2 regions of the Cupriavidus sp. WS genome follow, and region 2 is predicted to be linked to the other one. Evidence: predicted binding sites of a transcription regulator. Region 2 holds the regulator's gene; the other holds the start of a gene.
The links. The regulator LexA, encoded in region 2, represses DNA repair genes until DNA is damaged. The targets are predictions, from matches to a motif close to ACTGTATNNNNATACAGT.
Positions count from the first base shown of each region.

Region 1: K206_RS0103405 (PA0069 family radical SAM protein) is a predicted target of LexA. The motif match lies at 14,042-14,059, and genes of this name have one in related genera.

Region 1 is NZ_AQPL01000032.1:10,173-33,059, forward strand. It holds gene K206_RS0103340 (solute carrier family 23 protein) at 1-1,253, shown strand, start outside; gene cysM (cysteine synthase CysM) at 1,379-2,281, shown strand; gene mltB (lytic murein transglycosylase B) at 2,405-3,511, opposite strand; gene K206_RS0103355 (histone deacetylase family protein) at 3,629-4,552, shown strand; gene K206_RS0103360 (enoyl-CoA hydratase) at 4,581-5,384, shown strand; gene K206_RS0103365 (methionine ABC transporter ATP-binding protein) at 5,545-6,579, shown strand; gene K206_RS0103370 (methionine ABC transporter permease) at 6,569-7,222, shown strand; gene K206_RS0103375 (MetQ/NlpA family ABC transporter substrate-binding protein) at 7,306-8,103, shown strand; gene K206_RS0103380 (electron transfer flavoprotein subunit beta/FixA family protein) at 8,308-9,057, shown strand; gene K206_RS0103385 (electron transfer flavoprotein subunit alpha/FixB family protein) at 9,075-10,010, shown strand; gene K206_RS0103390 (acyl-CoA dehydrogenase) at 10,100-11,884, shown strand; gene K206_RS0103395 (D-amino acid dehydrogenase) at 12,050-13,354, opposite strand; gene K206_RS0103400 (Lrp/AsnC ligand binding domain-containing protein) at 13,464-13,967, shown strand; gene K206_RS0103405 (PA0069 family radical SAM protein) at 14,087-15,172, shown strand; gene K206_RS0103410 (copper-translocating P-type ATPase) at 15,204-17,474, opposite strand; gene K206_RS0103415 (TM2 domain-containing protein) at 17,689-18,171, opposite strand; gene K206_RS0103420 (hypothetical protein) at 18,419-18,826, opposite strand; gene K206_RS0103425 (sorbosone dehydrogenase family protein) at 19,019-20,149, opposite strand; gene rpsP (30S ribosomal protein S16) at 20,295-20,549, shown strand; gene rimM (ribosome maturation factor RimM) at 20,590-21,288, shown strand; gene trmD (tRNA (guanosine(37)-N1)-methyltransferase TrmD) at 21,344-22,153, shown strand; gene rplS (50S ribosomal protein L19) at 22,229-22,624, shown strand; gene K206_RS0103450 (CoA pyrophosphatase) at 22,780-22,887, shown strand, end outside.
Region 2 is NZ_AQPL01000397.1:193-8,878, forward strand. It holds partial or broken gene K206_RS0128025 (C40 family peptidase) at 1-65, shown strand, start outside; gene K206_RS0128030 (inorganic phosphate transporter) at 168-1,178, opposite strand; gene K206_RS0128035 (DUF47 domain-containing protein) at 1,192-1,818, opposite strand; gene K206_RS0128040 (replicative DNA helicase) at 2,043-3,434, opposite strand; gene rplI (50S ribosomal protein L9) at 3,655-4,107, opposite strand; gene rpsR (30S ribosomal protein S18) at 4,139-4,417, opposite strand; gene priB (primosomal replication protein N) at 4,421-4,720, opposite strand; gene rpsF (30S ribosomal protein S6) at 4,810-5,184, opposite strand; gene K206_RS0128065 (asparaginase) at 5,286-6,284, opposite strand; gene lexA (transcriptional repressor LexA) at 6,545-7,201, shown strand; gene K206_RS43905 (hypothetical protein) at 7,322-7,492, shown strand; tRNA gene K206_RS0128080 (tRNA-His) at 7,651-7,726, shown strand; gene K206_RS0128085 (DUF808 domain-containing protein) at 8,435-8,686, shown strand, end outside.

The sequences.
Region 1 (22,887 bases), on a different contig from region 2:
GCGTGATCGCGCCCGACGAGCGGCTGCCTGCCGGCCAGACCGTGCTGGCGGGCATCCAGCACGTGGTGGCGATGTTCGGCTCGACCGCCATCGCGCCGATCCTGATGGGCTTCAATCCCAATATCGCGATCCTGTTCTCCGGCATCGGCACGCTGATCTTCTTCCTGTGCGTGCGCGGCCGGGTGCCGAGCTACCTCGGCTCGAGCTTCGCCTTCATCGCGGTGGTGATCGCCGCCACCGGTTATGCCGGCAGCGGCCCGAACCCGAACATCCCGGTCGCGCTCGGCGGCATCATCGCCGCGGGCGCGCTCTACCTCGTCATCGGGCTGGTGGTGCAGGCGGTGGGCTACCGCTGGGTGGAGCGGCTGATGCCGCCGGTGGTCACGGGCGCCATCGTCGCGGCCATCGGCCTGAATCTCGCGCCGGTGGCGGTCAAGGCCGTGAGCGGCGCGGCGCTCGACACCTGGGTCGGCCTGGCCACGGTGCTGGCGGTGGGCCTGGTGGCGGTGCACGCGCCGGGCATGCTGCGCCGCCTGCCGGTGCTGGTCGGCGGGCTGTTCGGCTACCTGCTGTACTGCGTCTGCACCAACCTCATGGGGCTGGGCAAGGCCATCGACTTCTCCGGCGTGGCCGCGGCGAGCTGGTTCGGCCTGCCGGTGTTCACTTCGCCGGTGTTCCAGGCCAGCGCCATGCTGCTGATCGCGCCGGTGGCGATCGTGCTGGTGGCCGAGAACCTCGGGCACATCAAGGCCATCAGCGTGATGACCGGGCGCAATCTCGACCCGTACATCGGCCGCGCGTTCATCGGCGACGGCATCGCCACCATCATTTCGGCGGGCGGCGGCGGCACCGGCGTGACCACCTACGCCGAGAACATGGGCGTGATGGCGGTGACGCGGATCTACTCCACGCTGATCTTCGTGGTGGCCGCGGTGGTAGCGCTCATCCTGGGCTTCTCGCCCAAGTTCGGCGCGCTGATCCTGACCATCCCGGGGCCGGTGATCGGCGGCCTGACCATCGTCGTGTTCGGCCTGATCTCGGCCACCGCGGGGCGCATCTGGGTCGAGAACAAGGTGGACTTCTCCAGCTCGCGCAACCTCATCACGGTAGGCGCCACGCTGACCGTGGCCGCCGGCGACCTGACCCTCAAGCTCGGCGGCATGACGCTGGGCGGCATCGGCACCGCCACCTTCGGTGCCATCCTGCTGTACCACCTGCTGGGCGAGCGCAAGGGCGGCGAGGCCGAGGCCTGACGCTTGCTGTCCCGCCGGCGTTGCCATGAGGCGGGCTGTCGCAGCCGCGGCGGCCCGGCGCGCCTGCCGGCGCGAGTATTACGGCTGGATTACAATGTCCGCCGACATTCGGAATCCCGCTCATCATGGCCTACAAGACGATCGAAGACACCATCGGCAATACGCCGCTGGTGCAACTGCAGCGCATCCCCGGCGCCGCCGGCGCCCCGCGCGGCAACGTAATTCTCGGCAAGCTCGAGGGCAACAACCCGGCGGGCTCGGTCAAGGACCGGCCGGCGGTGTCGATGATCGCCCGCGCCGAGGCGCGCGGCCGCATCAAGCCGGGCGACACGCTGATCGAGGCCACCTCGGGCAACACCGGCATCGCGCTGGCGATGGCCGCCGCCATCCGCGGCTACAAGATGGTGCTGATCATGCCCGAGGACCTGAGCATGGAGCGCCGCCAGAGCATGGCCGCGTATGGCGCCGAGATCATCCTCACGCCGGTCAAGGGCGGCATGGAGTACGCGCGCGACCTCGCCGACTCGATGGAGCGCGACGGCCGCGGCGTGATCCTCGACCAGTTCGCCAACCCGGACAACCCGCTGGCCCACTACGAGACCACCGGCCCCGAGATCTGGCGCGAGACCGAAGGGCGTATCACTCACTTCGTCTCGGCGATGGGCACCACCGGCACCATCACCGGCGTGTCGCGCTACCTCAAGGAGCAGAGCGCCGCGGTGCAGGTGGTCGGCGCGCAGCCGGCCGAAGGCTCGCGCATTCCCGGCATCCGCAAGTGGCCGGAGGCGTACATGCCGAAGATCTACGATCCCAAGTACATCGACCGCACCGAACTGGTCAGCCAGGGCGACGCCGAGCACATGGCGCGCCGCATGGCGCGCGAGGAAGGCATCTTCTGCGGCATCTCCGCCGCCGGCGCGCTGTGCGTGGCGCTGCGCATCGCCGAGGAAGTGGAGAACGCCACCATCGTCTTCGTGGTGTGCGACCGCGGCGACCGCTATCTGTCCACCGGGGTGTTCCCGGCCTGAGGCCCGCGCCACAGGCATCGCGCGCATCGCACACATCGCGCACAGCGCGCACAGCGCGCGCGCCAGCAAAAAGCCCCGCTCATGGCAGCGGGGCTTTTTGTTTGCCGGCGGCGGCGACTGGCGTCAGGCCATCGCCGCCTTGACCGCTTCGCCGAGCTGGTACACCGCCAGCGCGTAGAAGAAGCTGCGGTTGTAGCGCGTGAGCACGTAGAAATTGCGCAGGCCCAGCATGTAGTCGGTGGTCTCGCCCGGCGTGGGCAGGTCCACCACCAGCACGCCGGTCTCGCCTTCGCGCGCGAGGTCGATCGGCTCGTCCACGCGCAGGCCGGCCTTGAGCAACTGGCTGAGCGTGCGGGTCGGCCAGGGCTCGCCGTCGGCCGCGGCCGTGGCGATGCCGCGGCTGCCTTCGTCGGGCGCGATGCGCCACGCCACCGGGCGGCCCTGTTCCCAGCCGTGCAGCTGCAGGAAGCGGCCCACGCTGCCGATGGCGTCGGTGGGGCTGTTGCGCAGGTCGATGTGGCCGTCGCCGTCGTAGTCGATGGCGTACTCGCGCAGGCTGGTGGGCATGAACTGCGGGATGCCGATCGCGCCGGCGTAGGAGCCCAGCACCGAGAACACGTCGGTGCCGGTGTCGCGGCACCACAGCAGGTAGTCGGAGAGCTGGTTGCGGAACAGCGTGGTGCGGGCCTCGCGGTTGGGCGTGTCGGGGTAGTCGAAGGCCAGCGTGGAGAGCGAGTCGATCACGCGGAACGTGCCCATGTCGCGCCCGTAGATGGTCTCCACGCCGATGATGCCGACGATCACCGAGGCCGGCACGCCGAACTCGGCCTCGGCGCGGCGCAGCGTGTCGCGGTTCTGCTGCCAGAAGCGCACGCCGGCGTTGATGCGGATCGGCTCGATGAAGCGCGAGCGGTAGGCGCGCCAGCTTTTGCGCCCCGGCGTGGCCGGCGGCATGATCAGGCGCGCCACCGTGGACGAATAGACGGTCTGGCCGAACCAGTCTTCGAGCGTGGCGCGCGGGAAGCCGTGGCGCGCCACCATGTCGTCGATGAACGCGCGGCTCCTGGGGTTGTCGCGGTAGCGGCCCGGCTCGATCTCTTCTTCGCGCACGCTCACGCGGCGCTTGCCGGCCGCAAGCAGGGCGGGGGAGACGCCGCACAAGCTCAATGCGGCAGCGGAAAGCGCGGCGCCCAGCAAGGGGCGGCGCAAGGAGCGCTGGATGTCGGTCATGGTGTCCTTTGCAAGTCGCTGCGAGTATAGCGGATGGTGCGCGCGCGGCGCCCCGCTGGGTGGCCGCGCCGGCATGTGCTAACGTAGCGATTGGAGACAACCATAAAGCAAGAAGACATGCCGACAGGCTTCTACACGCATCCCGAATTCCTGCTGCATGAGATGGGGCATTTTCATCCGGAATGCCCGGAGCGCCTGCAGGCCATCGAGGACCAGTTGATCTCGCACGGCATGGATGGCCTGCTGGACCGGCGCGAAGCCCCGCCCGCCACGGCCGAGCAGATCGGGCGCGTGCACCGGCCGGAATACGTCGCCAGCCTGGCCGCCGCCAGCCCCGCCAGCGGCTATCACCCGATCGATCCCGACACGCTGATGAACAGCCACACGCTGGCCGCCGCCGGGCTGGCCGCCGGCGCCGCCGTGGCCGCCACCGACGCGGTGATCGCCGGCGAGATCGAGAACGCCTTCTGCTGCGTGCGCCCGCCCGGCCACCACGCCGAGCCGGACCGCGCGATGGGCTTCTGCTTCTACAACAACGTGGCGGTGGCGGCGCGCCACGCGCTGGCCGCGCACGGGCTGGAGCGGGTGGCCATCGTCGATTTCGACGTGCACCACGGCAACGGCACCGAGGCGGCGTTCCGCTGCGACCAGCGGGTGCTGATGTGCAGCTTCTTCCAGCACCCGTTCTATCCCTACAGCGGCACCGAGCACATCGCCGCCAACATGTCGAACATCCCGCTGCCGGCCTATACCAACGGGCTGGCGGTGCGCGAGGTGGTGGAGACGATCTGGCTGCCGCGCCTGCACGACTTCAAGCCGCAGATGCTGTTCATCTCGGCGGGCTTCGATGCCCACCGCGAGGACGACCTCGGGCAGATGGGCCTGGTCGAGCAGGACTACGCCTGGATCACCGCGCAACTGATGGAAGTGGCCCGCGCCCACGCCAGCGGGCGCATCGTCAGTTGCCTGGAGGGCGGCTACAACCTCAGCGCGCTCGGGCGCAGCGTGCTGGCGCACCTCAAGGTGCTGCTCGAACAATAAGAAACAGCAAATACAGGAGACCGCCGGCATGGCAGAAACCGACAACCGCGCGGCCACGCCGCTGCTGGCCGAGAGCCTGGACGCCGCGGGCGTGCTGCGGCTGACCATGAACCGCCCCGAGGCCTTCAACGCCTTGTCCGAGGGCCTGCTCGACGCGCTCGCCGCCGCGTTCTCCCGCATCGCCGCCGATCCCGCCGTGCGCGTGGTGGTGCTGGCCGGGGCCGGGCGCGCCTTCTGCGCCGGCCACGACCTGCGCGAGATGCGCGCCAGCCCGTCGCATGCCTACTACCGCGCGCTGTTCGACCGCTGCACGCGCATGATGATGGCGATCCACAAGATGCCGCAGCCGGTGATCGCGCGCGTGCAGGGCATCGCCACCGCCGCCGGCTGCCAGCTGGTGGCGATGTGCGACCTGGCGGTGGCGGCCGACGACGCCCGCTTCGCGGTGTCCGGCGTCAACCTCGGCCTGTTCTGCTCGACGCCGGGCGTGGCGCTGTCGCGCGACGTCTCGCGCAAGCAGGCGCTGGAGATGCTGCTGACCGGCGACATGATCGATGCGGCACAGGCGCGCGAGCGCGGCCTGGTCAACCGCGTGGTGCCGGCCGACGCGCTTGACGCCGAGGTCGCGCGTCTGGCCGCCAGCATCTGCGCCAAGCCGGCCGCGGCGGTGGCCGCCGGCAAGGGGCTGTTCTACCGCCAACTGGAGATGGGTATCGAGGCGGCCTACCAGCTGGCCGGCCAGACGATGGCCTGCAACATGATGGACGACGCGGCACTGGAAGGCGTGCAGGCCTTCCTGGACAAGCGGCCCCCTTCGTGGCGGGGCGCCTAAGCAGCTTTTTGCCGTTCCATATGCCGTGAACATATAAAGACATCGGCAAAAAGTCGTTTCTGGTATGAAGCGGATCGCTTAAAATGCGAGCTTCGCCAAAAAAACAAGATGCGGCAACAGCGCTTGAGACATTTCTCGCCTGTTGCCGTTTTCATTTCACATGATCGAACTGCAAGGTCTATCGCAGCGCTTTCCCGGCGGGTCGGGCGAAGTGCATGCATTGCGGGATGTCAGCCTGTCCATCGCCCCCGGCGAGGTCTTCGGCATCATCGGCCGCAGCGGCGCCGGCAAGAGCACGCTGGTGCGCGCCATCAACCTGCTCAACCGGCCCAGCGCCGGCCGCGTGATCGTCGCCGGCCAGGACCTGACCGCGCTCGGCAGCGGCGCGCTGCGCCAGGCCCGCCGCGACATCGGCATGATCTTCCAGCATTTCAACCTGCTGTCGTCGCGCACCGTGTACGACAACGTGGCGCTGCCACTGGAGCTGGCCGGCAAGTCCAGGAGCGAGATCTCCGCGACGGTGCTGCCGCTGCTGGATCTGGTCGGCCTGTCGGCGCTGAAGGACCGCTATCCCGCCCAGATCAGCGGCGGGCAGAAGCAGCGCGTGGGCATCGCCCGCGCGCTGGCGAGCAAGCCCAAGGTGCTGCTGTCCGACGAGGCCACCTCGGCGCTCGACCCGGAAACCACGCGCGCCATCCTGGAGCTGCTGCGCCAGATCAACCGCGACCTGGGCCTGACCATCGTCATGATCACGCACCAGATGGAAGTGATCAAACAGGTGTGCGACCGCGTGGCCGTGCTCGAAGCCGGGCAGGTGGTGGAAAGCGGCCGCGTGATCGACGTCTTCCTGCGCCCGCAGCACGAGGTCACGCGCGCCATGATCGGCGACGTGATCGCGCAGGAGCTGCCGGCGAGCGTGCTCAAGCGCGTGGAAAGCCGGCTCGGCAACGGCCGCGACCACGTCTACCGCCTCGCCTTCACCGGCGCCGGCGTGGACCAGCCGGTGCTGGCCCAGGCCATCCGCCGCCACGGGCTGGACTTCAACATCCTGCACGGGCACATCGACGAGATCCAGGGGCAGGCCTTCGGCTCGCTGGCCATCATGGCCACCGGCGAGCCGGCCGACGTCAAGGCCGCGATGGCCTTCCTGCAGGAGCAAGGCGTGGTAGTGGAGGAGATCGAGCATGTGGTCTGAAATGTTTGACCTGTTCCTGACCTCGTTCAACGAGACCCTGCTGATGGTGGGCATCTCGGGCGTGGTCGGGGCGCTGTTCGGCGTGCCGCTGGGCGTGCTGCTGCACCTGACCAACCGCGGCGGCGTGCTGTCGCACCCGCTGTTCAACCGCACCATTGGCGTGGTGGTCAACGCGGTGCGCTCGATCCCGTTCATCATCCTGCTGGTGGTGGTGATCCCGTTTACTCGCTTCATCGTCGGCTCGTCGATCGGCACCACGGCGGCCGTGGTGCCGCTGACCATCGCCGCGATCCCGTTCATCGCGCGGCTGGTGGAAAGCGCGCTGCGCGAAGTCGACAAGGGCCTGGTGGAAGCGGCCCAGTCGATGGGCGCGACCACCGGCCAGATCGTCATGAAGGTGCTGCTGCCCGAGGCCATGCCCGGCATCGTGGCGGGCCTGACCATCACCTTCGTCAGCCTGGTGGGCTACTCGGCGATGGCCGGCGCCATCGGCGGCGGCGGGCTGGGCGACCTCGGCATCCGCTACGGCTACCAGCGCTACATCACCGAGGTGATGGTGGCGGTGGTGCTGATCCTGATCGTCTTCGTGCAGGCGGTGCAGAGCTTCGGCGACTGGCTGGTGCGGCGCATCAGCCATAAGTAAGCGATAGGCAAGCGATAAGTCAGCGCCGGGACATGCGGAAGAAAACCGGCAATCAGAGCATTCGGGAAACAAGGAAGCCAGTCATGCAACGTCGCAACGTGCTGCAATGGATCGCCGGCGCCGCCATCGGCGCCGCCTTCGCCACCGGCGCCATCGCGCAGGAAAAGCCGATCAAGGTCGGCGTCACGGGCGGCCCGCACGCCCAGATCATGGAGCAGGTGAAGAAGGTCGCGGCCAGGGACGGCCTCAACATCCAGCTGGTGGAGTTCAGCGACTACATCCAGCCCAACGCCGCGCTGGCCGCGGGCGACCTCGACGCCAACAGCTACCAGCACCTGCCGTACCTGGAAGCGCAGATCAAGGACCGCGGCTACAAGTTCACCCACGTCGGCTTCACCGTGACCTTCCCGATGGGCGTGTACTCGAAGAAGCTCAAGTCGCTCGACCAGCTCAAGGACGGCGCGCGCGTGGGCGTGCCCAACGACCCCACCAACGGCGGCCGCGGCCTGCTGCTGCTGCAGAGCAAGGGCATCATCAAGCTGCGCCCGGATGCCGGCCTGAAGGCCACGCCGCTGGACATCGTGTCCAACCCGAAGAAGATCAGGATCGTGGAACTGGACGCGGCCCAGTTGCCGCGCTCGCTGGACGACCTCGACGCCGCCGCCATCAACGGCAACTATGCCGAGTCCGCCGGCCTGTCGCCGACCAAGGACGCGATCGCGATGGAAGGCCCGAAGGGCCCCTATGCCAACCTGATCGCCATCCGCGAGGCCGACCGGAACAAGCCGTGGGTGGCCAAGCTGGTGAAGGCCTACCACTCGCCCGAGGTCAAGCAGTACGTGCTGAGCACGTACAAGGATTCGGTGATTACCGCCTGGTAAGTTGGAGAAAAACCCGCAGACCGGCGTGCCGCTGGGCAGTCCGCGGCACAATGGCGCGAGGTTTTCACGCTGCCGGGCTATGCCCGGCAATTCTTTGCCGATAAAATAGTACGACCGTTCGAAAAACAAGAAGGCCGCCGACCCGGTGGTTATAATGGCGGGCGAACCAAATTTCTGACTATCGACTATCAGTGGAGTGAGCGCATGAAAGTACTCGTCGCAGTCAAGCGCGTGGTGGATTACAACGTCAAGGTCCGGGTCAAGTCGGACGGCACGGGCGTGGATCTGGCCAACGTCAAGATGAGCATGAACCCGTTTGACGAAATCGCCGTGGAAGAAGCGGTGCGCCTGAAGGAAGCCGGCGTGGCGACCGAGGTGATCGCCGTGTCGTGCGGCGTGGCGCAATGCCAGGAAACCCTGCGCACCGCGATGGCGATCGGCGCCGACCGCGGCATCCTGGTCGAGTCGAACGAAGACCTGCAGCCGCTGGCCGTGGCCAAGCTGCTCAAGGCACTGGTCGAGAAGGAACAGCCGCAGCTGGTGATCCTGGGCAAGCAGGCCATCGACGACGACTCCAACCAGACCGGCCAGATGCTGGCCGCGCTGGCGGGCCTGCCGCAAGCCACCTTCGCCTCCAAGGTGACGGTCGCCGATGGCCGGGCCTCGGTGACGCGCGAAGTGGACGGCGGCCTGGAAACGCTGTCGCTCAAGCTGCCGGCGGTGGTCACCACCGACCTGCGCCTGAACGAGCCGCGCTACGTCACGCTGCCCAACATCATGAAGGCCAAGAAGAAGCCGCTCGAGACCGTCAAGCCCGAGGACCTCGGCGTCGACGTCGCGCCGCGCCTGAAGACCGTCAAGGTCGTCGAGCCGCCCAAGCGCAGCGCGGGTGTGATGGTGCCGGACGTCGCGACGCTGGTGCAGAAGCTGAAGAACGAAGCCAAGGTCATCTGAGCGCCAGGAGATAAAACATGACTGCACTCGTCATTGCTGAACACGACAACCAATCCATCAAGTCGGCCACGCTGAACACCGTGACCGCGGCCGTCCAGTGCGGCGGCGACGTCCACGTGCTGGTTGCCGGCGCCAATGCCAAGGCCGCCGCCGAGGCCGCCGCCAAGATCGCCGGCGTGGCCAAGGTGCTGCTGGCCGACGCGCCGTACTTCGGCGACGGCCTGGCCGAGAACATCGCCGAGCAGGTGCTGGCCATCGCCAGCGACTACAGCCACATCCTGGCGCCCGCCACCGCCTACGGCAAGAACATCCTGCCGCGCGTGGCCGCCAAGCTGGACGTGGCCCAACTGTCGGACATCACCAAGGTCGACAGCCCGGACACCTTCGAGCGCCCGATCTACGCCGGCAACGCGATCTCGATCGTGCAGTCGTCGGACAAGGTCAAGGTCATCACCGTGCGCGGCACCGGCTTCGACGCCGCCGCCACCGAAGGCGGCTCGGCCGCCGTGGAGAACCTGCCGGCCGTGGCCGACACGGGTATCTCGCAATTCGTCTCGCGCGAAGTCACCAAGAGCGACCGCCCGGAACTGACCGCCGCCAAGATCATCGTGTCCGGCGGCCGCGGCGTGGGCTCGGGCGAGAACTACACCAAGGTGCTGACGCCGCTGGCCGACAAGCTGAACGCCGCGATGGGCGCCTCGCGCGCCGCGGTGGACGCCGGCTTCGTGCCGAACGACTACCAGGTCGGGCAGACCGGCAAGATCGTCGCGCCGCAGCTGTACATCGCCGTCGGCATCTCGGGCGCGATCCAGCATCTGGCCGGCATGAAGGACTCCAAGGTGATCGTGGCGATCAACAAGGACGCCGAGGCGCCGATCTTCTCGGTGGCCGACTACGGCCTGGTCGGCGACCTGAACACCGTCGTGCCGGAACTGGTGGCGGCGCTGGGCTGATCGCGCGGGCCCGCAGGGCCCGGCCAGAAAGTGCAAGCCGTTCCGGGTCCGCCCGCGAACGGCTTTTTCATACATACCCGGAGACATCGATGACCTATCGTGCCCCGCTCAAGGACATGCTGTTCGTGATGAACGAACTGGCTGGCCTCGACGCAGTCAGCAAGCTGCCCGGTTTCGAGGACGCCACGCCGGAGACGGCGCAGGCGGTGCTCGACGAGGCGGCCAAGTTCAACGAGCAGGTGGTGGCGCCGCTCAACCGCATCGGCGACACCGCCCCCAGCAGCTGGAAGGACGGCGTGGTGACGACCACGGCCGGCTTCAAGGAAGCCTTCCGCCAGTTCGCCGAAGGCGGCTGGCAGGGCGTGCTGCATTCGCCGGACTTCGGCGGCCAGGGCCTGCCCAAGCTGATCGCCACCGCCTGCAACGAGATGCTCAACAGCGCCAACCTGTCGTTCGCGCTGTGCCCGCTGCTGACCGACGGCGCCATCGAGGCGCTGCTCACCGCCGGCAGCGACGCGCAGAAGGCCGTCTTCCTGCCCAGGCTGATCTCGGGCGAGTGGACTGGCACCATGAACCTGACCGAGCCGCAGGCCGGCTCGGACCTGGCCGCGGTGCGCACGCGCGCCGAGCCGCAGGGCGACGGCACCTACAAGGTGTTCGGCACCAAGATCTTCATCACCTACGGCGAGCACGACATGGCACAGAACATCGTCCATCTCGTGCTGGCGCGCACGCCCGATGCGCCCGAGGGCGTGAAGGGCATCTCGCTGTTCATCGTGCCCAAGTTCCTGGTCAACGAAGACGGCTCCACCGGCGCGCGCAACGACGTGCACTGCGTGTCGATCGAGCACAAGCTCGGCATCAAGGCCAGCCCCACCGCCGTGCTGCAGTTCGGCGACCACGGCGGCGCCATCGGCACGCTGGTGGGCGAGGAGAACCGCGGCCTCGAGTACATGTTCATCATGATGAACTCGGCGCGCTTCTCGGTCGGCATGCAGGGCGTGGCGGTGTCCGAGCGCGCCTACCAGCAGGCCGTGGCCTTCGCCCGCGAGCGCGTGCAGAGCCGCCCGGTCGACGGCTCCGCGCGCGAGGCGGTCACCATCATCCACCATCCCGACGTCAAGCGCATGCTGATGACCATGCGCGCGCTGACCGAAGGCGCGCGCGCGGTGGCCTACGTGGCCGCGGGCGCGTGCGACACCGCGCACCGGCACCCGGACGAGGCCGTGCGCCGGCAGTCCCAGGCCTTCTACGAGTTCCTGGTTCCCGTCGTCAAGGGCTGGAGCACCGAGCTGTCGATCGAAGTCACCAGCCTCGGCGTGCAGGTGCACGGCGGCATGGGCTTCATCGAGGAGACCGGCGCCGCGCAGCACTACCGCGACGCGCGCATCCTGCCGATCTACGAAGGCACCACCGCCATCCAGGCCAACGACCTGGTCGGGCGCAAGACCGCGCGCGACGGCGGCGCGACCGCGCGCGCGATCTGCGCGCAGATCGCCGAGACCGAGGCCGCGCTGGGTAAGCAGGGCGGCGCGGCCTTCGTGGCGGTGCAGGCGCAACTGGCGCGGGGCCGCGCGGCGCTCGAAGCCGCGGTGGCGTTCGTGGCCGGCCATGCCAAGACGGACCCCAACGCGGTGTTCGCCGGCAGCGTGCCTTACCTGAAGCTGTGCGGCATCGTGTTCTCGGGCTGGCAGCTCGCCCGCGCGATGCTGGCCGCGCAGGCGAAGCACGGCGAGGACGCGGCGTTCCACGGCGCCAAGATCGCCACGGCGCATTTCTTCGCCGAGCACATCCTGTCGCAGGCATCGGGTTTGCGCGATGCCATCGTGGCCGGCGCGGCGCCGGTCAATGCCTTGAGCGAAGCGCAGTTCTGACGGCGGTGGCGGTGCGGTAGAAACAAGAAGGGCGGCCCCGAAAGGGTCGCCCTTTTTGCTGATAAAGCGCCGTTTAACGCGCCGCGTGCCGAGGGGTTGCTTCCCTTTCCCGCACGCGGCGTGCAGACCGGAGAAGGAAGACCGCAAGCCGGCCCGGCCGGCCGCTCAGGCCACCGCGGGGCGGTGCGCGGCGCGCGCGCCCGGCTGCTTGAGGTAGCGCGTCACCGACAGGTCGTCCGCGCGGATGGCCGGCGAGGTGCCGGACACCAGGTCCGACAGCAGCTTGCCCGAGCCGCAGGCCATGGTCCAGCCCAGCGTGCCGTGGCCGGTGTTGAGCCACAGGCCCTTGAGCGGCGTGGGGCCGACGATGGGCGTGCCGTCCGGCGTCATCGGGCGCAGGCCGGTCCAGAAGGTGGCGCGGCTGACGTCGCCGGCGCCCGGGAACAGGTCGGTCACCACGTGCTCGAGCGTGCGGCGCTTGGACGGGTCCAGCGAACGGTCGTAGCCGACGATCTGGGCCATGCCGCCCACGCGGATGCGGTCGTCGAAGCGCGTGATGGCGACCTTGTAGGTCTCGTCGAGCACGGTCGACACCGGGCTGCGCTCCGCGTCGGCCATCGGCACGGTGATGGAGAAACCCTTGAGCGGGTAGACCGGCAGGTTCGAGAGGCCCGGCAGGATGTTCTTCAGGAACGGCGTCGACCAGCTTCCCAGCGCCACCACCACGAGGTCGGCCGTCACCGGCTGGCCGCCGATCATCGCGCCGGTGACGGTGTCGCCGCGGGTCAGCAGCCCGTCGATGGTGCGCTCGTAGTGGAACTTCACGCCGAGGCCCTCGGCCATCGCCGCGAGCTGGGTGGTGAACAACTGGCAGTCGCCGGTTTCGTCGTTGGGCAGCCGCAGGCCGCCGCTCAGCTTGTGGCTGACCGCGGCCAGCGCCGGTTCGCTCGCGGCGAGATCCCCGCGCGACAGCAACTGGTAGGGCACGCCGGCCTGCTCGAGCACGGCGATGTCCTTGGCGGCGCCGTCGAGCTGCTCCTGCGTGCGGAAGACCTGCAGCGTGCCTTGCTGGCGGCCTTCGTAGGCGATGCCGGTATCGGCGCGCAGCGCGCGGATGCAGTCGCGGCTGTACTCGGCCAGCCGCACCATGCGTTCCTTGTTGGTGGCGTAGCGCTCGGCCGAGCAGTTCATCAGCATCTGCCACATCCACTGCAGCTGGAACAGCGTGCCGTCCGGGCGCACCGACAGCGGCGCGTGTTCCTGGAACATCCACTTGATGGCCTTGAGCGGCACCCCGGGCGCGGCCCACGGCGATGCGTAGCCGGGCGAGATCTGCCCGGCGTTGGCGAAACTGGTGCCGAGCGCGGGCGCGGCCTCGCGGTCGATCACGGTGACTTCGTGGCCGGCGCGGGCCAGATACCAGGCGCTTGTCACGCCAATTACACCGCTGCCAAGGACGAGAACTCGCATAGTCGGGGGCTCGAAACCAAAAAAGAGGGTGGATAAAGTAATTCTCTCTATACTATTTAAATATATGCAGTCATAGTTATCGTAATTTTCAAGGAAACAGGAACTACTCATGAGAACGAGTCGGCAACCGGTGCGCAGCCTCGACCGGCTGGACCGCAAGATCCTGGCGCTGCTCCAGGCCGACGGGCGGATGTCGATGAAAGAGCTGGCCGAGGCCGTCGGGCTGACCATCACGCCCTGCATCGAGCGGGTCAAGCGCATGGAGCGCGACGGCGTGATCATGGGCTACTACGCGCGGCTCAATCCGGCCCTGCTGGGCAGCGGCCTGCTGGTGTTCGTGGAGATCTCGCTGGGCAACAAGTCCGGCAACATGTTCGAGCAGTTCCGCCGCGAGGTCTCGCGCATCCCGGAAGTGCTCGAATGCCATCTGGTGTCCGGCGATTTCGACTACCTCATCAAGGCGCGCATCCGCGAGATCGGCGAGTACCGCCGCCTGCTCGGCGACATCCTGCTGCAGCTGCCCGGCGCCGCGCAGTCCAAGAGCTACGTGGTGATGGAGGAAATCAAGGAGACGCTGGCGATCGCCGTCGACGAAAAGGCGCCGCTCGCCTGAGGGCGGCCCGCCAGCCCGCGGCGCTTTCCCGCGCGCCGCCACGCCCCCGGAAAATCTGCATGCGGCGCCTCGATACTGTATATTTATACAGTATATCGTAACGCGCAGCAGGAGTTGTCATGGCGTCACTCAAGACCGGTTTCCAGCGCGGCCGCGGGGCGCTTTCCAACGTCGAATCCCGCTTCGACGGCTGGTCGCGCGAGCCCGACGACGACGACCTCGCGGCGGTCCTGGAAGCCCACGGCGAGCTGCCCCCGCGCAAGACCATCGTGGTCCTCGAAGCGGCGAAATCGATCATCACGCGCAACCAGTCGCCCGACATCCCGTTCGACCAGTCGATCAACGTCTACCGCGGCTGCGAGCACGGCTGCTCGTACTGCTTCGCGCGCCCGACCCACGCCTACCTCGGGCTGTCGCCGGGGCTGGACTTCGAGACGCAGCTGTTCGCCAAGCCGAACGCGGCCGAGCTGCTGCGGCGGGAACTGAGCAAGAAGCACTACGTGCCCTCGGTGATCGCGCTCGGCACCAATACCGACCCTTACCAGCCGATCGAGCGGGAGCACCGGCTGACGCGCGCCATCCTGGAGGTGCTGGAGGAATTCAACCATCCGGTGGCCATCACGACCAAATCGTCGCTGGTCACGCGCGACGCCGACATCCTCGCCCGCATGGCGGCCAAGGGCCTGGCCCGGGTCTACGTCTCGATCGGCACGCTCGACGCGGACATCGCCCGGCGGCTCGAGCCGCGCGCCAATACGCCGGCCAGGCGCATGGAGGGCGTGCGGCGCCTGGCCGGGCAGGGCATTCCCACCGGTGTCATCGTGGCGCCGATCATTCCGGCGCTGACGGACTTCGACATCGAGCGCGTGCTCGAGACCGCCGCCGGGGCCGGCGCCGGGGCGGCCGGCTACGTCATGCTGCGCCTGCCGCTGGAGGTGCGCGACCTCTTCGTCGAATGGCTGGAGCAGCACTACCCGGGGCGGCGCCGCCACGTCATGAGCCTGATCGAGCAGATCCGCGACGGCAAGCACAACCAGTCCGAATTCGGCCAGCGCATGCGCGGCACCGGCATCTTCGCCGAGCTGGTCGGCAAGCGCTTCGCGCAGGCCTGCCGCCGCTTCGGGCTCAACCAGCAGCGCCCGCCCTTGCGGGCCGACCTGTTCCGCGTGCCGGAGCCGCTGTCCGCGCAGCAGTCGCTGTTCTGAAGCGCCGCGCGCGGTGTCCGCCCTCGCTGGCCTACACCGCCGCGCGCCGCAGGCGCAGCGCATTGGAGACCACCGACACCGAGCTCAGGCTCATGGCCAGCGCGGCGAACATCGGCGACAGCAGCATCCCGGTCGCGCCATACAGGACGCCGGCCGCCAGCGGCACGCCCAGCGCGTTGTAGACGAAGGCAAAGCCGAGGTTCTGCTTCATGTTGCGGATGGTCGCCTCGGACAGCTTGCGGGCGCGGGCGATGCCGCGCAGGTCGCCCTTCACCAGCGTGACCTGGGCGCTGTTCATGGCCACGTCCGTGCCGGTGCCCATCGCGATGCCGACGTCGGCCTTGGCCAGCGCCGGCGCATCGTTGATGCCGTCCCCGGCCATCGCCACCACGCGGCCTTCCTGCTGGAGCCGGGCGACCAGCGCCAGCTTGTCCGCCGGCCTGACCTCGCCGTGGTATTCGCCGATCCCCAGCTTGCCGGCCACGGCCCTGGCCGTGGCCACGCCGTCGCCGGTGGCCATCACCACGCGGATGCCCTGCGCCTGCAGGCTGCGCAGCGCTTCCGGCGTGGTCGCCTTGATCGGGTCCGACACCGCCAGCAGGCCGGCCAGCGTGCCGTCGACGGCCAGGTACATGACGCTCGCGCCCTGCGCGCGCAGGCCGTCGCCGGCCTCGCTCAGGGCGGCGGCGGAGACGCCCGCGGCCGCCATCAGCACGGTATTGCCGAGCGCGAGTTTGCGGCCCGCCACGGTGCCCCGCACGCCGATGCCGGTGCCCGACTCGAAATCCGCGGCCGTGTCGAGCGGCAGGTTCTGCCGGCGCGCCGCCTCGACCAGCGCGGCCGCCAGCGGATGCTCGCTGCCCTGGTCGAGGCTGGCCGCCAGGCGCAGCACTTCCTGGTCGGAGAATCCGTTGATGCCGAGGCCGCGCTCGAAGGCCGGGCGGCCTTCCGTGAGCGTCCCGGTCTTGTCGACGATCAGCGTGTCGACCTTGCGCAGGTTCTCGATGGCCGACGCATCGCGGAACAGCACGCCGTTCGACGCGCCCTTGCCGCTGGCGACCATGATGGACATCGGGGTCGCCAGCCCGAGCGCGCACGGGCAGGCGATGATCAGCACCGCGACGGCGTTGATGAGGCCGTACACCCAGCCTGGCTGCGGGCCCCACAATCCCCACGCCAGGAACGTGAGCACGGCGACGGCGATGACCACGGCCACGAACACGCCGGCCACCTTGTCCGCCATGCGCTGCATCGGCGCCTTCGAGCGCTGCGCCTGCGCCACCATCTGCACGATCTGCGACAGCACGGTCTGGGAGCCGATTTTCTCGGACACGATGACCAGGCTGCCGGTGGCGTTCATGGTCGCGCCGATGACGTGGTCGCCAGCGCGCTTGGTCACGGGCATCGGCTCCCCGGTAATCATCGACTCGTCGACCGAGCTGCCGCCTTCGGCCACCACGCCGTCGACCGGCACCTTCTCGCCCGGCCGCACGCGCAGGCGGTCGCCCACGTGCACGTGGGCCAGCGGCACATCTTCCTCGCTGCCGTCGGCGTTGAGGCGGCGCGCCGTCTTCGGCGCGAGGCCGAGCAGCGAGCGGATCGCCGCCGAGGTCTGCGAGCGGGCCTTGATCTCCAGCAGCTGGCCGACCAGCGTCAGCGAGATGATGACCGCGGCGGCTTCGAAATACACGCCGATGCGGCCATGCATGGCGAAGTCCTGCGGGAACAGCCCCGGCGCCACCGTGGCGACGACGCTGTAGACATAGGCCGCGCCGGTGCCGAGGCCGATCAGCGTCCACATGTTGGGGCTGCGCTGCGCGAACGAGCGCACGCAGCGCGCAAGGAACGGATACCCCGCCCACAGCACGACCGGCGTGGACAGCGCCAGCTCGACCCAGCTTTGCGTCGCGGCCGCCATCCAGCCGAGCTGGTGCCCGAACATGGCCAGCACGAACACCACGGCGGTCAGCGGCAGGGTCCACCAGAAGCGCCGCTGGAAGTCCGCCAGCTCGGGGTTCTCCTCCGCTTCCAGTTCCGGCATGAGCGGCTCGAGCGTCATGCCGCATTTCGGGCAGTTGCCGGGATGGTCCTGCCGGATCTCCGGATGCATGGGGCAGGTGTAGATGGTGCCTTCCTGCGCCGGCGCGGCGTCCGGGGATTGGCGGGGGCCGGGCGCCGGCGCGTGGGCGTGATGGTGGTGATGGTCGTGGTCGTGCGGATGGCCGCCGGCGCCCATGCCGCCGTCCTGGGGCGGATGGACGTGCTGATGGGTTTCGCCCTGCGCGGGTTCGTGACGGTCCATTCGGCGGCGCTCCTTTCGGTTGAGCCACGCGCGCGCCTGTCGCGCGCCGGCGTTGGCATCATAGGCGCATCGCGCGGCCGCTTGCTGATGTGGCGCAAACCGTGGCGAACCGACGGCATGGCGGCGTCATGGCGGCGGCGGGCCGCCGCGTGGCTGGCTGGAACGGGAAGGCGCGGCGCATGGCCGCGTTGGGCGGCGGGCCGCGTGGCCGCGGTTACTGCGAGAGCGCCCGCGCCGCCTCGACCTGGGATTCGAAGAAGGTCTGGAAGCTGATGGCGAGGCCGGCCATCAGCAGGCCGGTGCCGATCAGCAGCGACAGGATGACCAGGATCACCACCGGCCAGCCCGAGCGGGTGGGCTGGCCGTGCGGGTTGAAGCGCGCGTCCCATTTGTCGTCGGCGCGCAGCCCGTACACGATGGCGGTGAGGAAGGCGGCGATCAGCGAGGTGCCGCCGGCCACCGCGAAGGTCCAGTTCAGCGCGGGCGAGCCGGCCCCGGTCTGCATCGACGCCACGCCGATGGCGCCGGCCAGCGTGGCCAGCAGGTGGGCCCAGCCGAATTTGTCGCGCAGCCCGCCCAGGTAGAAGCGGTGCAGCCCGAGGCTGCCGCACAGGAAGGCCAGGGCGACCGTGGCCAGCTTGGATTTGCCGGTGGCGGCGGTCTTGGCGGCGGCGGGGACTTGGGTGGCGACGGGCATGGGCGGCGACGAAGTGAGGGCCGGCGGAACCTGCCGGCGGGGGCGGTCACGGGCCAGCCGTGCTGGCGCCGGCGCTCATTGTACGCCGCCGCATGATGCCGGCAATGCGCACGATGCCGCACGGGCGCGCCGCCGCCGCGGCGCGCGCGGGGCGGATCGGCAATCGGGGGAAAGGGCGCAAAAGCGGGCGCAAAAGCGGGCGTAAAAGCGGGAAAATCCGGGCGCGGAGCCCGATCCGGCGATCCGGCTAGCGGCCGCCGTCGCGTCCGCGCGCCTGCCAGCCGGGGCCGACGCCGGAGTTGCGCTGCTCGCCGCGCACCGGGTCCGCCTGCGCGCTGCGCTCGGACGGGCGGGCGCGCTCGTCCTCGCGTTCCTGGGGCGGCAGCGCGCGGCCGCTGAGGCGGTCGTCGGCGCGCGCGCGCGCTTCCATGCGTTCGATCTGGGCGCGCACGTGATCCTGCCGTTCGGCGCGCACGCTGGCCATTTCCCAGCCGCCCTGGCCCGCCTGCGCGCGGGCATTAGCCAGGCTCCGGCCGTCGGGCCGGCTATGTTGCCAGAACGCGACCTGGGCATGGCCGGCGCCGCTGAGGCCGAGCAGAAGCACGGCCAGCAGGATGCCCGCCACCGGGTCGCGCAGGAGAGTGCGGGGGAACATGCGGAATCCCAGTTTCCTGTCGCGCGGCGATGTTGTCGGAAGATGGAATCATGGTACGCACGCGCATCCGGCGCGCCTATGCAAAAGCCGTTACCGGTGTAACGGATTGTTTCGCCCCCACCGCCGCGTCATGACGCAGCGGTGAAACCCCGGCGTGCTTCATTTGGCGGCGCTTATTTCGCGGCGCCCATTTCATGGCGCGTAGCGGATGCGGTAGATCGCGCCCGCCATGTCGTCGCTGACCAGCAGCGAGCCGTCGGGCGCCACCTGCACGTCGACCGGCCGGCCCCACGGCCGGCCGTCCTGCAGCCAGCCTTGCGCGAACACCTCGCTGCGCACGGCCTGGCCGCGCCCGTCGAGCACCACCCGGACCACGCGGTAGCCGACCGGCTGGCTGCGGTTCCAGCTGCCATGTTCGGCAATAAAGATATTGTTGCGATATTCGGCAGGAAATTGCGATCCGGCATAGAAGCGCATGCCGAGCGCGGCAACGTGGGCGCCGAGCCTGGCCGCCGGCGGCGCGAACTCGGCGCAGGCGCGCTGCTTGCCGAATTCCGGGTCGGCGATGTCGCCGGCATGGCAGTACGGATAGCCGAAGTGCTGGCCGGCGCGGGCGAGGTGGTTGAGCTCGTCGTCGGGCACGTCGTCGCCGAGGTTGTCGCGGCCGTTGTCGGTAAACCAGAGCTCGCGCGTGCCGGGCTGCCAGTCGAAGCCGACCGTGTTGCGCACGCCGCGCGCCACCACCTGCAGGTCGCTGCCGTCGGGCTTCATCTTCATGATGTTGGCGTAGCGGTTCTCGTCCGGCTTGCAGATATTGCACGGCGCGCCGACCGGCACGTAGAGATAGCCGTCCGGGCCGAACGCGATGAACTTCCAGCCGTGGTGCGTTTCGCCGGGAAAGCGGTCGCTCACCACGACGGGCGCGGGCGGATTGTCCAGGCGGGCTTCCACGCCGTCGATGCGCACGATGCGCGAGGTCGAGGACGCATAGAGCGCGCCGTCGCGGAATGCCACGCCGACCGGCATGGTCAGCCCGGTGGCGACGGTGCGCACCTGCGGGTTGCCGGCGAGTGGCGCGGCGATGGCGTACACCTTGCCTTCGCCGCGCGTGCCCACGAACAGCGTGCCGGCCGGCGACATGGTCATGCCGCGCGCCTCGGGCACCGCCTGGCTCAGCACTTCGATGCGAAAGCCGGGCGGCAGCTTGATGCGGTCCAGCGGCAAGGCCTCGGCGGCGCCGGCCGCATGCCCGAGCCAGGCGCCGGCGGCAAGCCAGCCCGCCAGCAGGGCGCGGCGGGCGCGAATGTGAAGGTAGGAACGCATGCGATGCTCTCCTGTCGGGGTTTTCGCCACGATGCCCGTGGCAGGGTGTCGCGTCAATCGCTCTAAGTGTTTGTTTGGCCTCGGGATTTGGGCTATACTCTTGTGTTTCGTGTTCGAACATCAAGTTTTCTGAGGAATCACACCCATGGTCGTAATCCGTCTGGCTCGCGGTGGCAGCAAGAAGCGCCCGTTCTTCAACATCGTCGCCGCTGACTCGCGCAACCGTCGCGATGGCCGTTTCATCGAGCGTATCGGTTTCTACAATCCCCTGGCCGGCGCCAGCGAAGAAGGCCTGCGCCTGGTGCAGGACCGCCTGACCTACTGGACCGGCGTTGGCGCCCAGATGTCGCCGACCGTGGCCCGCCTGGTCAAGCAGAACGCCGCCAAGGCCGCTGCCTGATTGCTGTGACGCGCGTTTCGCGACGCGTGGCAGACGACACGTGACCGAACGCAAGCAAGGCGCCCCGGCGCGGCGGCCGCTGAATGTGCCGCTGGAACCCGCGGCCCGTCCGCAGTCCGCCGGCCAGAAGCCGGCGCCCAGGCCGCAGGCCGGATTGCCGGCCGCGCTGGCGTACACCGACGCGTTGCCGGACGACCTGATCGAAGTCGGCTACGTCGGCGCCGCATACGGAATCCGGGGCTGGATCAAGATCCAGCCGCACGCCGACGATGCCAGCGCGCTGCTGCACGCGCGCCGCTGGTGGCTGCTCAAGCCGCCGGCCGGCGTGCTGGGCGCGGCGGGCGCGGTGAGCGCCGAAGCCCTGTGCGTGAAGATCGCGCAGTCCCGCGAGCATAGCGGCACGGTGGTGGCGCAGGCGGTCGGCGTGTCCGACCGCAGCCACTCCGAAGCGCTCAAGGGCCGTCGTGTATGGATCCGCCGCGAGGATTTCCCCGCGCCGGACGAGAACGAGTTTTACTGGGTCGATCTGATCGGCTGCGCCGTGTCCAACGAACAGGGCGAGCTGCTGGGCGAAGTGTCCGGCCTGATCGACAACGGGGCTCACCAGATCCTGCAGGTGGCGCATGCCTTGCCCGACGGCAAGGCCGGCGAGCGCCTGATCCCGTTTGTCGATGCCTTCCTGCGCTCGGTCGATATCAAGGCCCGGCAGGTGGTGGTCGACTGGGGGCTGGATTACTGAGCGCCTGGCGACAGGCGCCGGGCCGGGCCCGGTGGGCAAGCCAAGGGAGAGGCGGATGCAGTTCGATGTGATCACGCTGTTTCCCGAGATGTTCCGCGCGCTGACCGACTGGGGTATTACCAGCCGGGCGGCGAAGCAGCAGCGCTATGCGCTGCGCACCTGGAATCCGCGCGATTTCACCACCGACAACTACCGTACCATCGACGACCGCCCGTATGGCGGCGGCCCTGGCATGGTGATGCTGGCCAGGCCGCTCGAGGACGCCATCGACGCGGCCTGCGCGGCCCAGCAGGCGGCGCGGGCCGATGCCCAGGTGGATGCGGCGGATACGGTGAAGCCGCACGTGGTGCTGATGTCGCCGCAGGGCGCGCCGCTGACGCACGCGAAGGTGATGTCGCTGGCGCAGCGCCCCGGGCTGGTGCTGCTGTGCGGGCGCTACGAGGCCATCGACCAGCGCCTGATCGAGCGGCGCGTGGACGAGGAAATCAGCCTCGGCGATTTCGTGCTGTCGGGCGGCGAGCTGCCGGCGATGGCGGTGATCGACGCGGTGGTCAGGCATCTGCCCGGCGTGCTCGGCGATGCGCAGTCGGCGGTGCAGGACAGCTTCGTCAACGGCCTGCTGGATTGCCCGCACTACACGCGGCCGGAAGAATACGAAGGCATGCGGGTGCCCGAGATACTGCTCGGGGGCCATCATGCCGAGATCGAGAAGTGGCGGCGCCAGCAGGCGCTCGCCAACACTGCGAGGAAGCGCCCCGACCTGATCGGGGCCGCCCGCAGCGCAGGTTTGCTCAGCCGCGCCGACGAGAAATTCCTGTCGGCGTGGCTGGCGAATGAAGGGCGGGAGTTCGCTCCCGTCAAGTGAAACCCCATCCTCTGCCGGGGCCCGGGCAACGCCCGGGGCATACAACGCCGGCATGATGGACAAGGAGAAGAAACGATGAACCTCATCGAGCTGATCGAGAAAGACGAAATCGCGCGCCTGACCGCGAACAAGACCATCCCCGCATTCGCACCCGGCGACACCGTGATCGTCAGCGTGAACGTGGTGGAAGGTAACCGCAAGCGCGTGCAGGCCTACGAAGGCGTCGTGATTGCCAAGCGCAACCGCGGCCTGAACTCGTCCTTCATCGTGCGCAAGATTTCCTCGGGTGAAGGCGTGGAACGCACGTTCCAGCTGTACTCGCCGCTGATCGCCGGTATCGAAGTGAAGCGCCGCGGCGACGTCCGCCGCGCCAAGCTGTACTACCTGCGTGAGCGTTCGGGCAAGTCCGCGCGTATCAAGGAAAAGCTGGCATACAAGGCAGCGCCCGCCAAGGCCGCAGCCGCCGAGTAAGCTGGTTGCCGTGGCCGGTCCGCCGGCCGTGGCTGCGCAAGAAGGGCACCTCCGGGTGCCCTTTTTGCATGGGTCCGCGCAAGCTGCGCTGCAAAGCGTCCTGTTGCATCGCGCAAAGACGGTTTTGCCCGTCATCTGTCATACTGCGAGGCGATATGCGTCCCGCCTTCGATCCCGAAACCCTACCCATCGTCTCCACCGATAGCAGCCATCCGGCCCTGCCCGAGGTGCGCCTGCGGCCGGACTTCGTGCGCCACCGGCTC
Region 2 (8,686 bases):
CGATCCCCGCCGCCCCGCCGCCGGCGCAGGACGACGACCCGATCGCCGCCTTCGCCAACCGCTAGCGCGGCGCCGGCGCGCTTCCCGCGCGCCATGAAAAAAACCAGGCTTCACGCCTGGTTTTTTTCATGGCCGACATCGGCCTCACCGGCGCCGCGGGCGCCGGCTCAAAGCACGTGCAAACCGATCCACCATGCGATCGCCGCCATGAAGGCCGACGCGGGAATGGTCAGCACCCATGCCCACACGATGTTGCCGGCCACGCCCCAGCGCACCGCCGACATCTTCTGCGCCGAGCCCACGCCGACGATGGCGCCGGTGATGGTATGGGTGGTGGACACCGGCACGCCCAGCGCCGAGGCGATGAACAGCGTGATGGCGCCGCCGGTCTCCGCGCAGAAGCCGCCGACCGGCTTGAGTTTGGTGATCTTCTGGCCCATCGTCCGCACGATGCGCCAGCCGCCGAACATGGTGCCCATGCCGATCGCCACGTAGCAGCAGACGATGACCCACACCGGCGGCTCCGCGCCGCCCTGCGCCACGTGGCCGCTGGCGATCAGCAGCATCCAGATGATGCCGATGGTCTTCTGCGCGTCGTTGCCGCCGTGGCCCAGGCTGTAGAGCGAGGCCGACACCAGTTGCAGGCGGCGGAACCAGCGGTCCACGCGCGACGGCGGCGTGCGGAAGAAGGTCCAGCCCACGATCACCATCATCAGCGAGCCGAGCACGAAACCCAGCAGCGGCGAGATCACGATGAAGGCCACGGTCTTGGCCAGCCCGCCGCCGACCAGCGCGCCGGTGCCGCCCTTGGCCACCGCGGCGCCCACCAGCCCGCCGATCAGCGCGTGCGAGGACGACGAGGGAATGCCGTAGTACCAGGTGATCAGGTTCCAGGCGATGGCGCCGACCAGCGCGCCGAAGATCACGTGGTGGTCGACGATGTTGACGTCGACGGTGCCGGTGCCCACCGTGGCCGCCACCTTGAGGTGGAAGATGAAGATGGCCACCACGTTGCACATGGCCGCCATCGCCACCGCGTGGTGCGGCTTGAGCACGCCCGTCGACACCACCGTGGCGATCGAATTGGCGGCGTCGTGGAAGCCGTTCATGAAGTCGAACAGCAAGGCGAGCGCCACCAGCAGGCCGATGACCCACAGGCTCATTTGTATTGTGTGCATGCCGATTCGTGCCTCAGGCGTTTTCCAGGACGATGCCTTCGATGATGTTGGCAACGTCCTCGCACTTGTCGGTGATGGTCTCGAGCTGCTCGTAGATGGCCTTGAGCTTGATCAGCCGTTTCACGTCGGTCTCGTCGCGGAACAGCTTCGACATCGCCGAGCGCATCACGCGGTCGGCCTCGGACTCGAGGTGGTCGATCTGCTGCGCCGTCTTGAGGATGGCGCTGGCGTTGCTCATGTCCTCGAGCAGGCCGACCGCGATCTTGACCTGGTCGCAGCACTGCACGCAGATCGAGGCCAGCTTGCGGGCCTCGTCGGTCAGGCTGGTCACGTCGTACAGCGAGATGGTCTCCGCCACGTCCTCCATCAGGTCGAGGATGTCGTCCATCGTGGTGATGAGCTTGTGGATCTCGTCGCGGTCCAGCGGCGTGATGAAGGTCTTGTGCAGCAGGTCGATGGTGTCGTGCGTGATGCGGTCGGCCTTCTTTTCGGTGGCCTGCACGCGGCGCGCGTGCGCCTCGGCATTGGGCAGGTCGTTGACCAGCACTTCCAGCTCGCGGGCGGCGGTCACCGCGCAATCGGCATGCTGGTTGAAGTATTCGAAGAACTTGCCCTCCGTGGGCATGAATCGGCCGAACATGGGTTGTTCCTTGTCGGGGCGCGCGAGCGCCCCCGGGTTATTGCCTGGGCGACTGGCTCAATCGGCCAGGCATACATTGCAGACAGCCGCCTGGCGGCGGCTGTCATCAAAACGAAATATTTTACAGGTATGCGGGCCGCAGCCGAATCTCTTTCACGTCCGGCGTGGGCGATCGGCCACGGCGGGGCCGTTTTGCCACCGCCCAGGCCGCGCCAGGACTGGCTTCAGGTGTCGTTGTCGAAGAAGGCCGGGCCGCCGCTGAAGTTGTCGAATTTGGTGAACTGGCCCAGGAATGTCAGGCGCACGGTGCCGATGGGACCGTTACGCTGCTTGCCGATGATGATCTCGGAGGTGCCCTTGTCCTGCGAGTCGGGGTTGTAGACCTCGTCGCGGTAGATGAACAGGATCACGTCGGCATCCTGCTCGATGGCGCCCGATTCGCGCAGGTCGGACATCACCGGGCGCTTGTTGGGGCGCTGCTCCAGGCTCCGGTTCAACTGCGACAGCGCGATCACCGGGCAGTTGAGTTCCTTGGCCAGCCCCTTGAGCGAACGGGAGATTTCCGAGATTTCGGTGGCGCGGTTCTCGCCGCTGCCCGAGCCCGACATCAGTTGCAGGTAGTCGATGATGATCAGGCCAAGCTGCCCGCACTGGCGCGCCAGGCGGCGCGAGCGCGCGCGCAGCTCCATCGGGTTGAGCGCCGGGGTCTCGTCGATGAACAGCTGCGCGTCGTTCATGCGCTGGATGGCATGCGTGAGGCGCGGCCAGTCCTCGTCGAGCAGGCGGCCGGTACGCAGGCGGTGCTGGTCCAGCCGGCCGACCGAGCCCAGCATACGCATGGCCAGCTGGGTGCCCGCCATTTCCATCGAGAACACCGCCACCGGCAGGCCCTGCTCCACCGCCACGTGCTCGCCGATGTTGAGCGAGAACGCGGTCTTGCCCATCGACGGGCGGCCGGCCACGATGATCAGGTCGCCGGCCTGCATGCCGCTGGTCATGCGGTCCAGGTCGATGAAGCCGGTCGGCACGCCGGTCACGTCGGTGTTGCTGTCGCGGTGGTACAGCTCGTCGATGCGCTCCACCACCTGCGTGAGCAGCGGCTGGATTTCCTGGAAGCCCTTCTGCCCGCGCGAGCCTTCCTCGGCGATGGCGAAGACCTTGGACTCGGCTTCGTCGAGCAGCTCGCGCACCTCGCGCCCCTTGGGCGCGAAGGCCGCCGAGGCGATGTCGTCGGCCACCGTGACCAGCTTGCGCAGCACCGAACGCTCGCGCACGATTTCCGCGTAGCGGCGGATGTTGGCCGCGCTGGGCGTGTTCTGCGCGAGCGAGTTCAGGTAGGCCAGCCCGCCCACCTCCTCCGCCTTGCCGGCCACCTGCAGCATCTCGTAGACGGTGATGACGTCCGCGGGCTTGGTCGCCGAGATCAGCCGGGCGATGCTCTGGAAGATCATCCGGTGGTCGAAGCGGTAGAAGTCCGACTCGGAAAGGAAGTCGGCGATGCGGTCCCAGGCGGCGTTGTCCAGCAGCAGGCCACCCAGCACCGATTGCTCGGCCTCGATGGAGTGCGGAGGTACCTTGAGATTATCTAGTTGGGGGTCGCTGACAGGCGCGTTCATGGGGAGGGATTATAACGGCGCGCACAGGCGAGCCGGAGGAGAAATCGCGGCGCGTGCGGCGATGTGACGGCAGGACAACCACCCCGGCCGGGCCGAAGCCGGAACCCCGGGCCAAAACAAAAAGGCAGGAGCGCCTGGCTCCTGCCTTTTTGTTTCTGCCTGCGGCCGCTGCCGCTGCGGAGATCCCTCGCGGGCCCCGCGGCGGCGGCCGGTTCCGGCCTTAGACGTGTTCGCCCAGGACGGAGACCGTCACGTCGACCACCACGTCCGTGTGCAGCGAAACGCTGACCGGATGATCGCCAACGATCTTCAGCGGGCCGTTCGGCAGGCGCACTTGCGCCTTCTCGATCTTGAAGCCTTGGCCTTCCAGGGCGGCGGCGATGTCGGCGTTGGTGACCGAGCCGAACAGGCGGCCGTCCACACCCGACTTCTGGGTGATCTGCACGGTCAGGCCGTTGAGCTTCTCGCCCTCGCCCTGCGCGGCAGCCAGCTTCTCGGCGGCGGCCTTTTCCAGCTCGGCGCGCTTGACTTCGAACTCGCTGATGGCGGTCTGGGTCGCGCGGCGGGCCTTCTTGTTCGGGATCAGGAAGTTACGGGCGTAGCCGTCCTTCACGCGAACGATGTCACCCAGGTTGCCCAGGTTGATGACTTTTTCCAGCAGAATGATTTGCATCGTGTTTTCTCCTTGACGGACCTAGGGCCGATCAGTTCTTGTGCAGGTCGGTGTAGGGCATCAGCGCGAGGAAACGCGCGCGCTTGATGGCCGTATCGAGCTGACGCTGATAGTGCGCCTTGGTGCCGGTCAGGCGGGCCGGCGTGATCTTGCCGTTGTCGCCGATGAAATCCTTCAGGGTGTCCAGATCCTTGTAGTCGATCTGTTCCACGCCGGCCACGGTGAAGCGGCAGAAGCGCTTGCGCTTGAACAGCGGGTTCTGCTGTTGGAAGCGCTTCTTGTTCTTGTTGTCACGTTTGACGAATGCCATGATTCAATCCTTTTCGAATGCTTTACATCCAGTGATGTGAAAGACGAGAGCCTTGCTGTTGCGGTGCTTGCGGGCCAGGAATCCTTCGCAGTCGAGCATCGCGCCGAGCGGCGTGCGCTCGAGCCGTTGTCCGATCTGTCCGATCCCCATCGCGGCGATGGCAAATTCCACCTGCCTGGGCGTCTGCGCCTCGACCGTCTCGCCCGCGTACTGCAGGATGCAGTTGACGACGGGGACGCCGGCCGGGGTATAGCGCAGGGCATCGCGTTCGGCGAGGGTTGCGCAGAGCCTCAACTGGTTCAACGCTGCCTCCGTTCCCGGTACCCGTGCCCGCCCGCGCCGCCGCGGCGCCTGCGATATTCAGCGCCCGCGGCAACCGCAAGAGCCCGCACTTAGGCGGCCTGGCCTTCGGTGGTCTGTTGCGCGGCCTTGCGGGCTTCTTCGCGCTGCACTTCCTTCATCATCGGGGACGGTGCGGTTTCGGCCTTCTTGGTCTGAACGATGAGGTGGCGCAGCACCGCGTCGTTGAACTTGAACGCGTGTTCGAGTTCAGCCAGGGTTTCCTTGCCGCATTCGATGTTCAGGCAAACGTAGTGAGCCTTGGCCAGCTTCTGGATCATGTAGGCCATCTGACGGCGGCCCCAGTCTTCCACGCGGTGGATCTGGCCTTCCTGCGAGGTGACCAGCGTCTTGTAACGCTCGATCATGGCCGGAACCTGTTCGCTCTGGTCCGGATGGACGATAAATACGATTTCGTAATGACGCATTGACGCTCCTTTTGGATAAGCCACCCGGGCGCCATGTCCGGTGTGGCAAGGTTGGATAGCCTTAAAGTATAGCGCGCTTTCCACGCATAGGGCAAGCTGCTTCAGTTATCGGCAAAGAGCGCCTGCAACGCCGCCGGATCCGCCGCCAGCGCCGGCCTGGCCGCCAGCGCGAGCAGCAGCAGCACGCGCGCCTTGTAGGGATTCAGGTCGCCGGCCGACACGAAGACGCCGGCGGTCGGCCGCGGCTGCGCCGGCATCGCCACATGCCCGGCGCCGGTGCGCGAGCTGCGCACGACCGCCACGCCCGCCGCGGCGGCCTCGGCCAGCGCCTCCGCCAGCGACTGGTGGATCGAGCCGTTGCCCGCGGCGGCCACCACGAGGCCGTTCACCCCGGCCGCGACCAGCGCATCGACCATCACCCGGCCCGGCTGCGCGTAGCTGGCCAGGATTTCCACCTGCGGCCACGCCGCCGGCACCGGCATGGCCGCGGCCGGCAGCCGCAGCGGGGCGCGGGTGAAGCAGACGAAATCGTCCTGCACATAACCGACCGGGCCGCCCGCCGGCGAAGCGAAGGCGTTCACCGCCGCCGTGTGCGCCTTCACGGCGTCGCGCGCGGCGTGGATCTCCTGGTTGACGACCAGCAGCACGCCCTTCCCCGCCGACGCCGGATGGCTGGCCACGCGCACCGCGTCGAGCAGATTCAGCGGGCCGTCCGCGGACAGCGAGGTCGACGGCCGCATGGCCGCGGTCAGCACCACCGGCAGCGTGGCCTCGCAGGCCAGGTGCAGCACCATCGCCGTTTCCTCCAGCGTATCGGTGCCGTGCGTCACCACGATGCCGGCGACGTCGGGCTGCGCCGACCAGAAGCGGATCCGCTCGACCAGCCTGGACCAGAGCGCGAACGACATGTCCTTGCTGTCCACCTGCGCCACCTGCTCCGCCTCGATGCGCGCCACCTCGCCAAGCGCGGGCACGGCCCCGAGCAGCGCCGACACCGGCACCGTGGCGGCCTGGTACTTCGCGCTGCTGGCGGGATTGGACGAAGAACCGGCAATGGTGCCGCCGGTGGCAAGCACAACGACGCGACGCAGTGAGGACATGGCGGGGGACGTGTAGGAAGCCTGGAGTCGAAAAAAACGCGTACCCGGAACGGGCACCGCGTGCCGCGGATTGTAACCCTGCGCATCCCGACACCCGCAAGGCGCGCCCGCAGGCAGGCGTGTTGCAAACCATTCGTCGATGCGCCGCGTCCTAAAAATTCCGCTTGCACTTCACTCGATACTGTATAAAATCACAGCATACTGTTTAAACGTACAGTGCCTTCCAATAACAGCGAAAACAACAGCGAACAACGGCGACTATGGCGACCCTGACACCGCGGCAGCAGCAGATTTTCGACCTGATTCGCAGCACTCTCCAGCACACCGGCTTTCCGCCCACGCGTGCCGAGATTGCCGCCAAGTTCGGCTTCTCCTCGCCCAATGCCGCGGAAGAGCATCTGCGCGCGCTGGCCCGCAAGGGCGTGATCGAACTCACCCCCGGCGCGTCGCGCGGCATCCGCCTCAAGGTATCGCGCAGCGACTCCGAGTTGCCCGACCAGTTCTCGCTGCCGATGGCGGGCGTCATGCAACTGACGCTGCCGCTGGTCGGCCGCGTCGCCGCCGGCAGCCCGATCCTGGCCGCCGAACACATCGACCGCCAGTACCAGGTCGATGCCTCCGTCTTCGAAGTCCAGCCCGACTACCTGCTGCGCGTGCGCGGCCTGAGCATGCGCGACGCCGGCATCCTCGACGGCGACCTGCTCGCGGTCAAGCGCGCCAGCGAAGCCGCCAACGGGAAGATCGTCGTGGCCCGGCTCGGCGAGGACGTCACCGTCAAACGCCTCAACCGCCGCGGCGACACGATCGAACTGATCGCGGAGAACCCCGACTTCAGCAACATCATCGTCCAGCCGGACCGGGAAGAATTCTCCCTGGAAGGCATCGCCGTCGGCCTGATCCGTACCGGCGCGTTCTAAAAGCCCCAAGCCTCAAGTGCGGCTGGAGCGGGTTCGCCCGCCTCGAGCTGCACCCGATATGCCAACGCCATCCGCGCTGCGGATGCCGACAACTGTTGTTGCAAATCACCAGGTGTAGCCATGCTCCCAGCCAATCGCTTCTCCACCCGCCGCCCCGTCAAGCCCGTTCCGTTCCGCCAGTCCAAAGGCGTGCGCATCTACCAGGGCGCGCAGCGGCGCACGATGGTCGGCAGCATGGCCGCCATCTGCCGCATGCTCGAGCTGGAAGACCTTCCCAAGCTGTCCGTGTAATGGCGCGTGCCGCGTGGTGGCGCAGCGTGGAGACGGTTGCCATTCGCCGCACGCGCCAGCCTCATGAAATTTTTTGAGGCGAAGTACTAGCCATGTGCCAATGAAGTTTGTATAATCTTGTTTTTCGTCGATCAGCACTCAGCTGAAAGACAACGACGGTGGCTGTAGCTCAGTTGGTAGAGTCCAGGATTGTGATTCCTGTCGTCGTGGGTTCGAGTCCCATCAGCCACCCCAGAATTCTCTTCGGTATCGACGGCTTGAGCATTAACCAGCCGTTCGCGATACAAGATATTCGATAAAAGCGGATATACCCAACGGCGCCTCTGGCGCCGTTTTTGTTTTCTGCCGCTGGCAAGCATCGCACCGATGCTCCAATTTGCCATTGCCCGGACTCCCCTCCTCAAACCAACGTCGCCAGTCGACCCGCTTGTCGCGCATGGGGGGCCGGTCATTTTGCAATTGTTGACAGTCAAATGGTACGTTGCTTCTTATGCTGGCCGCGGCACCATCCCCTGGTGCTCATATTCGACACTTCCCGATGCCGCTGCGCCGCTCCCCCGGCCCAGCGGCTTTTTTTGGCGGAACGGCGGCCGCAGCCGCGGTGACAGTTGTTGACAGTCCATGTCTCCGCATCCTGATAGCCTTCAATCTCGCATCGTCATCCTCCGCTGGGTACGGTGCGGCTTCCTGTCCCCGCCGGCATTCGTGTCCGGCGGGGTTTTCTTTTTTGGCCGATGCGTGGTTCCGATGTCTTGCGGACTTCGGGACCTGACCGCCATCGAGTGGCCATGCAAGATGCCCCGGCCACTGCCTCTCGATTCATGGCGGACATGCCATCCACATGGGGAAGGCATTATCCTGACACCGCACTCCCCATGCGCGCGGAAATTGCGGGGCGACGCTGTTTGTCCCGATACCCACCACACACCAGGAGATCCGGATATGGCCGGCTCGAGCCTCTTGCTGCTGATCGACGACATCACCTCGATCCTTGACGACATCGCGTCCATGAGCAAGCTCGCCGCCAAGAATACCGCCGGCGTGCTCGGCGACGATCTCGCTCTCAACGCGCAGCAAGTCACGGGCATGAAGGCCGACCGGGAGCTGCCGGTGGTGTGGGCGGTGGCAAAGGGATCGCTGCGCAACAAGGCAATCCTGGTACCGTCCGCGCTGGCGATCAGCGCCGCGATTCCG